DNA from 2 places in the Allocoprobacillus halotolerans genome. Region 1 is predicted to be linked to the other one. Evidence: a T-box and tRNA genes for the amino acid it is inferred to sense, from the RefSeq annotation. Region 1 holds a T-box; the other holds one or more tRNA genes.
What was found. The T-box of region 1 lies ahead of tyrS (tyrosine--tRNA ligase). A T-box ahead of a tRNA ligase gene usually reads a tRNA of that ligase, here a tRNA-Tyr.
Positions count from the first base shown of each region.

Region 1 (4,435 bases):
CAAGAAGCTTATCAAAAATATCATATGAATTTTGATGCTACAAAACAGGTTGTTAGAACATCATCACATTATGAAAAAAGTTATCCGCAATTTTTAGAATATTTTAAAAATCATAAACATGATCTTGTTTTTACAAGTTATGATAAAGAAGCTGTGGCTGTTGTCAATGCTGCCATTGATAATGGTATTCAAGTGCCAGATGAAATGGATGTTATTGGTATGATGAATACAAGTTATGCTTTAATTTGTCGTCCATCTTTAACTTCTATTCATGTTCCAGTTTATGATATGGGCGCTTTAGCAGTACGTTTATTAACAAAGATTTTAAATGAAGAAGAAATTGAAGATAAGGCAGTTGTCATTCAACATTTATTAATGCCACGTGACACAACAAAGAAAGACTTCTAATTGATTTAGAAGTTTTTTTCAAAGGGGAGTATTTATGTATGTTAAACAATTTTTTATGGATTTGAAATTCAATATATGTTTTGTCTTAAAATGGGTTTTGATTGCGTTGTTTTTAGGAATAACTTGTGGGGTTGTTGGCGCTTTGTTTCATATTTCTATTGATTATGTGACAGAGTTTCGTTTGTTCCACTCATGGATGGTTTGGGGATTACCGATTGGTGGCTTGTGTATTGTTTATTTGTATCGTTTGGTTCATTTAACGAATGAACCAGGAACCAATACGATTATTCAATCCGTCCGCCAACAAGACCATGTTCCAGTATTATTAGCTCCAGCTATTTTTCTAGCAACGGTGATTACACATTTGTTTGGTGGTTCAAGTGGGCGAGAAGGTGCAGCTTTGCAGATTGGCGGTTCATTAGCAACTTCCTTTGGTAAGCTAATCCATGCAGATCAACGTGAAATGTCAATGTTGATTATGTGTGGGATGAGCGCTGTCTTTTCCGCACTATTTGGCACACCATTAACCGCGACCTTGTTTTCCATGGAGGTCGTTAGTGTAGGCGTCTTTTATTATGCGGCTTTAGTCCCTTGTTTATGTAGCAGTTTGATTTCATTTGGGATTGCACAATGTTTTGGCTGTCAACCAACTTTTTATGCTTTGTCCATTCCTTTTCAATTAACGCCGTTATTCGCTTTTCAACTGGTTATCTTTGCTTTGTTGATTGCTACAGTATCTATTCTTTTTGTCTTGATGATGCATTATAGCCATAAATGGTTTCATTACTATTTTGATAATCCTTATTTACGAGTTGTTGTTGGGTCTGGATTCTTAATGATTCTTGTTTTGTTTTTTCATAATCGTTATTTAGGGGCGGTATGGATGTTGTTGAGTCTGCTTTATATGATCAGGTTTTACCCTATGACTTTTTCTTAAAAGCGCTTTTTACAGCTATTACAATTGGTTGTGGTTTTAAAGGTGGAGAGATTGTTCCAACATTTGTGATTGGTTCAACATTAGGATATGTCTTAGCTATGTTGCTTAGTTTTGATCCTCATTTAGGAGCAGCTATTGGAATCGTCGGGATGTTTTGCTGTGTCATTAATTCTCCTTTGACAAGTCTAATGCTGGGCGCAGAAATGTTTGGCATTGAATATTTAACTGCTATGGCGATTGTTGTAGCGTTTTGTTATGTGCTATCTGGTTACTTTAGCTTATATCAGGCACAAAAGATTGTTTATTCTAAAACATCAGTGGAATTTATTAATCAAAACGCAAAGTAAAAATTTAAGTTGACTTCAATTTGAAAATCTAATATTATATACATAAGCGTTGAAGAAGACAAGTAATTATAAATGCATGTAATAGAGAGTCTATGGCTGGTGGAAATAGATCAGAGTTTATAATGAATACACTTTGGAGCAGCTAAATGCAAAGTTTAGCCGGTGGCAACATCGTTATCAATCAAGAGTGTATGCGTAAGCATAAATAAAGGTGGTACCGCGAGAATTCGTCCTTTGTGATGGATTCTTTTTTTAATAAAAGGAGGATATTTATGAAAATTTATGATGAATTGGTATGGCGTGGTTTAATTAAAGATGTCAGTTCACCTGATATTGAAGAAAAATTAAATGAAGGAGGAATGACATTTTATATTGGAACGGATCCAACTGGTGACAGTTTACATATTGGACATTTTTCATCTTTCTTAATTAGTAAAAGATTAAAAGAGGCTGGTCATCATCCTATTTTATTAGTTGGAGGAGCAACAGGGTTGATTGGTGATCCTAAACCTGATACAGAACGTCCAATGATTACTAAAGAAGAGGTTCAACACAATTTTAATTGTCTGAAAAAACAAGCACAAGATTTATTTGGTTTTGAAGTTGTTAATAATTATGACTGGTCAAAAGACTTAAACTTTATTGACTTTTTAAGAGATTATGGAAAATACTTCAACGTTAACTATATGTTAAATAAAGATATTGTCAAAAGAAGATTGGACTTAGGAATTACATATACAGAGTTTTCATATATGATTATGCAGGCTATGGATTTTTATTGGTTATATGAAAATAAAGGTTGTCATATGCAAGTGGCAGGACAAGATCAATGGGGAAATATTACAGCTGGTATTGAATTGATTCGTAAAAAGACTGGAAAAGAAGCTTATGGATTTACAATGCCATTACTCACAAAATCTGATGGGACAAAATTTGGAAAAACAAATGGACAGGCCATCTGGTTAGATCGTAAAAAAACATCACCATATGAAATGTATCAATTCTTTATTAATTCAGAAGATGATAAAGTTATTGATTACTTGAAATTCTTAACTTTCTTATCTAAAGAAGAAATTGAAGAATTAGCAGAAAAGAATCGTACACAACCTCATTTAAGAGAAGCACATAAAGCACTTGCAAAAGAAGTTATTACTTTTATTCATGGAGCAGATGCTTATCAGGAAGCTTTGGATATTAGCCAAATGTTGTTTTCTGGAAAAATCCAAGATTTAACATTAGAACAAGTGCAATCATGTTTCCATGGTGTTCCAAGTATTGACATGGAAGAAGATACACAGATTTTAAATGCTTTGGTTCAAGTAGGTGCTGCCTCTTCAAATCGTGAAGCTCGTCAATTTGTAACAGGTGGCTCAGTACTTGTGAATGGAGAAAAGATTACGGACGTTGGTTTTGTTGTGAAAAAAGATAATGCTTTTGGAAAACAAGCAACAGTTATTAGACGTGGTAAGAAAAACTATTATGTAATTAACCATAAATAGGAGGGTATATGAAAAAACTATTTGTAAGTTTATGTGTTGTATCATTATTATTTGGATGTAGTTCACAAGAAACAAAACAAGAAACAAAGACACCAACACAGGAAGGTGTGGCACAAAATGGTGATTATGTGAATATTGATTTTGTAGGAAAAGTAGACGGAGAAGAATTTGAAGGTGGAAGCACTGAAGATTATGATGATGGTTATGAATTGAAATTGGGTTCAAATACAATGATTGATGGTTTTGAAGATGGCATTGTCGGTATGAAACTTGGAGAAGAAAAAACAATTACAGTGACATTTCCAGACAATTACTATGAAGAACTAGCTGGTAAAGAAGCGACTTTTGATATTACATTAAATAAGATTTATCGTGAAATTCAATAAAACTGAGTCTTTAGACTCAGTTTATCTCATTATAATGAAGGAGGTTTGAAGATGGATGGAATCTTATTAATCAATAAACCTGCCGGTATGACAAGTCATGATGTCGTGAATCAAGTCAGAAAAATCTTGCATACAAAAAAGTTGGACATTGTGGAACATTGGATCCTGATGCGACTGGCGTGCTAATTTTATGTATTGGTAAAGCAACAAAAGCTTTACAATTTTTGATGAGTGAATCAAAAGTTTATCAGGCTACTTTAGCTTTGGGACAGGCAACAGATACATATGATAGCAGTGGACAAGTGGTGGAGGAAAAAGTTTTTCAAGGTGTTGAAAATGTGACTGAAGTTTTGCAGTCTTTTATTGGTCCTCAACAACAAATCCCACCCATTTATTCCGCTATTAAAGTGAATGGAAAGAAATTGTATGAATATGCCAGAAACCAAGAAAAAGTTGACATTGAACCAAGAGATATTATTATTCATGATATCAGTTTATTACAACAACAAGATCAATTCATATCTTTTCGTGTCCATTGTTCTAAAGGAACTTATATTCGTTCATTGTGCGTGGATATTGGTCGAAAACTTGGCTATCCAGCACATATGACACAATTGATACGTTTGGCTTCTGGAGATTTTCATTTGGAAGATTGTTTTAGCTTGGAAGATATTAAACAGGGGCATTTTCAATTAATGAGTCTGGAAGAGGCTTTTAAACATTTTGAACATTATGTTGTAGAAGATGAAAACATTGTTTATCATGGTAAAAAAATTAAAAGTGATATTGATCATCAGGTTGTGGTATGTAATCAACAGGGGCAGGTCTTGGCTGTCTATGGACCGGACGGTAATGGTT
Region 1 is NZ_CP101620.1:2,337,368-2,341,802, forward strand. Features, by position in the region: gene NMU03_RS13770 (LacI family DNA-binding transcriptional regulator) at 1-408, shown strand, start outside; partial or broken gene NMU03_RS17755 (chloride channel protein) at 605-1,692, shown strand; T-box leader at 1,733-1,930, shown strand; gene tyrS (tyrosine--tRNA ligase) at 1,965-3,191, shown strand; gene NMU03_RS13790 (FKBP-type peptidyl-prolyl cis-trans isomerase) at 3,200-3,577, shown strand; gene NMU03_RS17760 (hypothetical protein) at 3,629-3,763, shown strand; gene truB (tRNA pseudouridine(55) synthase TruB) at 3,736-4,435, shown strand, end outside.

Region 2 (4,435 bases), 260 kb from region 1:
TTTAGGATGGGTTGACTTACCAGTTGATTATGATAAAGACGAAGTTGAAGCAATTAAAGCAAAAGTCAACGAATTAAAAGATGAAATTGATGTTTTATTAGTTTGTGGTATTGGAGGTTCTTATTTAGGAGCCAGAGCTGCAATTGAAGCATTAAATGGTTTATATTCTGCTCACCCTATCCAAATTATTTACATTGGAAATACATTCTCATCAAATTATTTAGCTCAAATCAAAGAATATGTAAAAGATAAAGAATTTGCAATCAATGTTATTTCTAAATCTGGAACAACAACTGAAACTTCTATTGCTTTTAGAATTTTCAAAGAATTACTTGAGTCAACAAAAGGTAAAGAAGTGGCTAGAAAAAGAATTGTGGCAACAACTGATAAAGAAAAAGGTGCCTTAAAAACTCTAGCAACAAATGAAGGTTATACAACATTTGTCGTTCCTGATGATGTTGGTGGTCGTTATTCTGTTTTAACAGCTGTTGGTTTATTCCCTATCGCTATGGCAGGGATTGATATTGATGCCATGATGCAAGGTGCAGCTGATGCCAGAAAAGAATACAACAATCCTAACTTAGATGAAAACAATGCTTATCAATATGGTGTCGCTAGACAAATGTTATCAAAACAAGGTTACCCTGCTGAAATGTTTGTGACTTATGAATTACAATTAGCTCAAACTGCTGAATGGTGGAAACAATTATTTGGTGAATCTGAAGGAAAAGAAGGCAAAGGTATCTTACCTACAAGTGCAACTTTCTCAACTGATTTACATTCACTTGGACAATTCATTCAAGAAGGAAGCAAAGTTTTATATGAAACTGTTTTAAAAATCGAAAATCCAATTGCTGATCTTGAAATCCCTAGTGATCCAGATAACTTAGATAATTTAAACTATCTTGCTGGTAAAACTGTGGATTATGTTAACAAAAAAGCATGCGAAGGAACAATTGATGCTCATGTCAATACTGGAAATGTACCAAACATTCAAATTACACTTGATGAATTAACTCCATATTCATTTGGATACATGGTATACTTCTTTGAAAAAGCTTGTGCATTATCAGTTTATTTATTAGGTGTTAATCCATTTAACCAACCAGGTGTTGAAGTTTATAAGAAAAATATGTTTAAATTACTTGGAAAACCAGGTGCTTAGAAGTGAGAAATCACTTCTTTTTTATAATATTGAAAACAAAAAAATCAATCCAAATAGATTGATTTTATGCGCTAAATTCATTGGAGCGGGTGATGGGAATCGAACCCACGTAGTCAGCTTGGAAGGCTGAAGTTCTACCATTGAACTACACCGCAAAGAAATGGTGACCCGCAGGCGACTCGAACGCCTGACCCTCTGATTAAAAGTCAGATGCTCTACCTACTGAGCTAGCGGGTCAAATAATGGCTGGGATAGCTGGATTCGAACCAGCGCAATGACAGAGTCAAAGTCTGTTGCCTTACCGCTTGGCTATATCCCAACAAAGATGGTGGGGAGGGGCGATTCGAACCACCGAACCGAAAGGAACTGAGTTACAGTCAGCCGCGTTTAGCCACTTCGCTACCTCCCCGTATATGGTGCCGGCTAAAGGACTTGAACCCTCAACCTACTGATTACAAGTCAGTTGCTCTACCAATTGAGCTAAGCCGGCAAATGGTGGAGGTTAACGGGCTCGAACCGCTGACCCTCTGCTTGTAAGGCAGATGCTCTCCCAACTGAGCTAAACCTCCATTTTCTAGTGCCCTCTTATAATAGCATACGACCATACCCTCGTCAAGAAAAAATGAAAATAAAAAACAGAAATTTCATTTGTTCAAAATTTCTGTTTTTCATTTATTCCATCATTTTCGCTATATAGAAAGCCATCATATATGGAAACTTATCTTCAAAAGTTGCCAAATCATTATTTAAAAGTTTTTTTATTTTATCTATACGATAATTAACCGTATTACGATGCGTATATGTCACCTTTGCTATTTTTTGAGGACTGCCATCATATTTTAAATAATAATAAAATGTTTTTTCCAATTCTCCATGATGTTTTTTATCATATTGAATAAGACAATCCAATAAACGATGATACATATCTGATAGTATTTTTTTATCTTGAATTGAAAATAAAATCTGATAGATTCCCATATCATCAAAACACATAATATTTTGATGAAACATTCTTGCTAGAGATACAGCTGACAATGCTCTTTGATAACTTAAATGAAGTTCTCGAATATCTTTCATTTTCGTTCCAATACCTACAAACAACGATTTGACTTTCATTCTTCCTTTAGCTCGACGATACATCGAATGAACAAGTTTCAAAAAGACATCTTCTAACAAATTATTTACAATCAATACATAATAACCATCATACCAAAAAAACTATACGGACACTCTATTTTTTCAAAATATAATTGCAATTGCATGGACAATCTTCTTCTTTCAATTTCACTATATTGACTGGCATCTTCAATATCTACCAACAAAACTTGAAAATCGCCATCTACATCAAAACTACGCATTAATTCAATTCTGTTTTCTTCTATTGTTCGGGGATCACTAAAAATATTTTGAAAATACTGCGTAATTTGATAATCCTCTCTTTGTGAGAATAAACAACGCATACAAAAATCTTTTATTAAATCGACCATATGTATATGCCAAGGAGAGACAAGCAATGGAAAATCATTCGCCTCACAGTAATCAAGAACATCCCGAGGCACATCAAAAATATATTTTCCAGTATTAATAATTAAACCCACACTATGATATTTGACTAAATACTCAACAAGCTTTAATAAAGCACCTTCTTTTTGAAATCCTAAACCACTTGTCACAATCAATTCTTTTCCCCATAATTGCTGAATTGTGGTTGTATCTTCTATCAAATGAACCCAACTCATCGCGTTTGCACAGCCATTTTTACCACACAATAAAGTTAATTGATATAAACTTTGAGTTTCATTCAATGCATCTTCGATAGTAAATCCCATATTCTCACCTACCTATTGTTATTATACACTTTCTTTTGTGCAATTTGCACAAAAATCGATATTCATATTTATATTCTCGGCTCCTTTTCTTTTGCTTAAAAAATCATATAATAAAAGTGTAAATAAAAAGCCATTATCAAAGAGGAGGTAAAATCATGAACGTTTCTTTTGCTTATTTTTCATTAGCACAACAACCTACAACTTGCCCTTCTTGGGTAAAATGTGAACATTATTTTAACTGTGCTAGTTTCTCTAAGTTTTTCCCTTTCTTCTACAAATAATAAAAGTTAAATAACGTGGCCTAGCCACGTTATTTATTTTGTAAAGCATTTAATTTTCGATAAATATCCCGTGTCTGTTGCTTGGTTGATCCACTCACAACAAACAGGTCATTTTCCGTTTCAATAACAACATATGATAAGCTATTTGTATAACTATAAAGACGATAATTTCCAAATTCATCATTATGATAACGTCCAGCTTCAATTTTGGCATTATTAATACCATTTTTCTTTTTTCCTATCTTCAAATCTTCACGATATTCAATTTGAATGATATCTTGATAATCAATCAGTGAAGATGAAACAAATGAGCCTGATAAAGCTAAAGATGACTTTTGAAATTCAATATGAATATTACCACTAAACATAATGCAGTAAATGAATCCTCCCATTGCTAGTGATAAGACAATCCTGACAACAAGTGAACGTTTGTTTTGGTTGAAACGATAAGAGACTCTAGCCATCTCACTTCCTACTAAAATAACAACAAGTCCAATCATGATTGAAGCTATCATTATATACAATCCCCATGATTCATTAAATACCAAAGACCATAAACCTAAAGTGATAATCAAAAATCCTAATCCGATGGTGCGGCATAGCTTTTTTCATGATATTGTGCCTTTTCTTCATCACTAGCAGTATTATAACCAGCAATGAAAAATGCTCCTTTTCCCATTAATAAAACGATTGAAATTACAAGAAAAACACTAATAATAAACCACAACATTTGATTTTCTCGCTTTCATTTTTTATTTCATATAGAGACCAGCTAATTGATAATTTTCATCCAAAGTAATAGTATATGTTACACTTCTATTTTGATAGAGTGCGACAATTTCTCCAACGACACAAATCGTTCCATTTTGTTTAACTTCAACATATCTTTCACTTGTTATACGTTGAAAATCTCCTAGTTCACCTAATTGTTTTAAAGCATCACTTAATGAATTTTCTTTTAAAGATTGAGCCATTTTTTCATCACAACGTTGGATAATTCCCTGCTCATCTAAAGGAAAAACATCTAAAATAACATCTTCCATTATTTCTTCTACTTTAGCCTGTTGAAAAACTTTTGAATCTTGAAGATTTTGATATTAAGGCATCAAAGAAAGCACAAACAAATAAGCTGCCAGAATGATAATCAACACAATTCCAAC
Region 2 is NZ_CP101620.1:2,081,850-2,086,284, reverse strand. Features, by position in the region: gene NMU03_RS12240 (glucose-6-phosphate isomerase) at 1-1,165, shown strand, start outside; tRNA gene NMU03_RS12235 (tRNA-Gly) at 1,247-1,319, opposite strand; tRNA gene NMU03_RS12230 (tRNA-Lys) at 1,327-1,402, opposite strand; tRNA gene NMU03_RS12225 (tRNA-Gln) at 1,409-1,484, opposite strand; tRNA gene NMU03_RS12220 (tRNA-Tyr) at 1,492-1,574, opposite strand; tRNA gene NMU03_RS12215 (tRNA-Thr) at 1,580-1,655, opposite strand; tRNA gene NMU03_RS12210 (tRNA-Val) at 1,659-1,734, opposite strand; gene NMU03_RS12205 (PucR family transcriptional regulator) at 1,838-2,356, opposite strand; gene NMU03_RS12200 (PucR family transcriptional regulator ligand-binding domain-containing protein) at 2,353-2,994, opposite strand; gene NMU03_RS12195 (hypothetical protein) at 3,305-3,790, opposite strand; gene NMU03_RS12190 (DUF3784 domain-containing protein) at 3,856-4,005, opposite strand; gene NMU03_RS12185 (DUF3887 domain-containing protein) at 4,028-4,318, opposite strand; gene NMU03_RS12180 (HAAS signaling domain-containing protein) at 4,373-4,435, opposite strand, start outside.
Region 2: it has a tRNA-Tyr gene. The T-box ahead of tyrS (tyrosine--tRNA ligase) is inferred to sense a tRNA for this amino acid. The anticodon was not compared.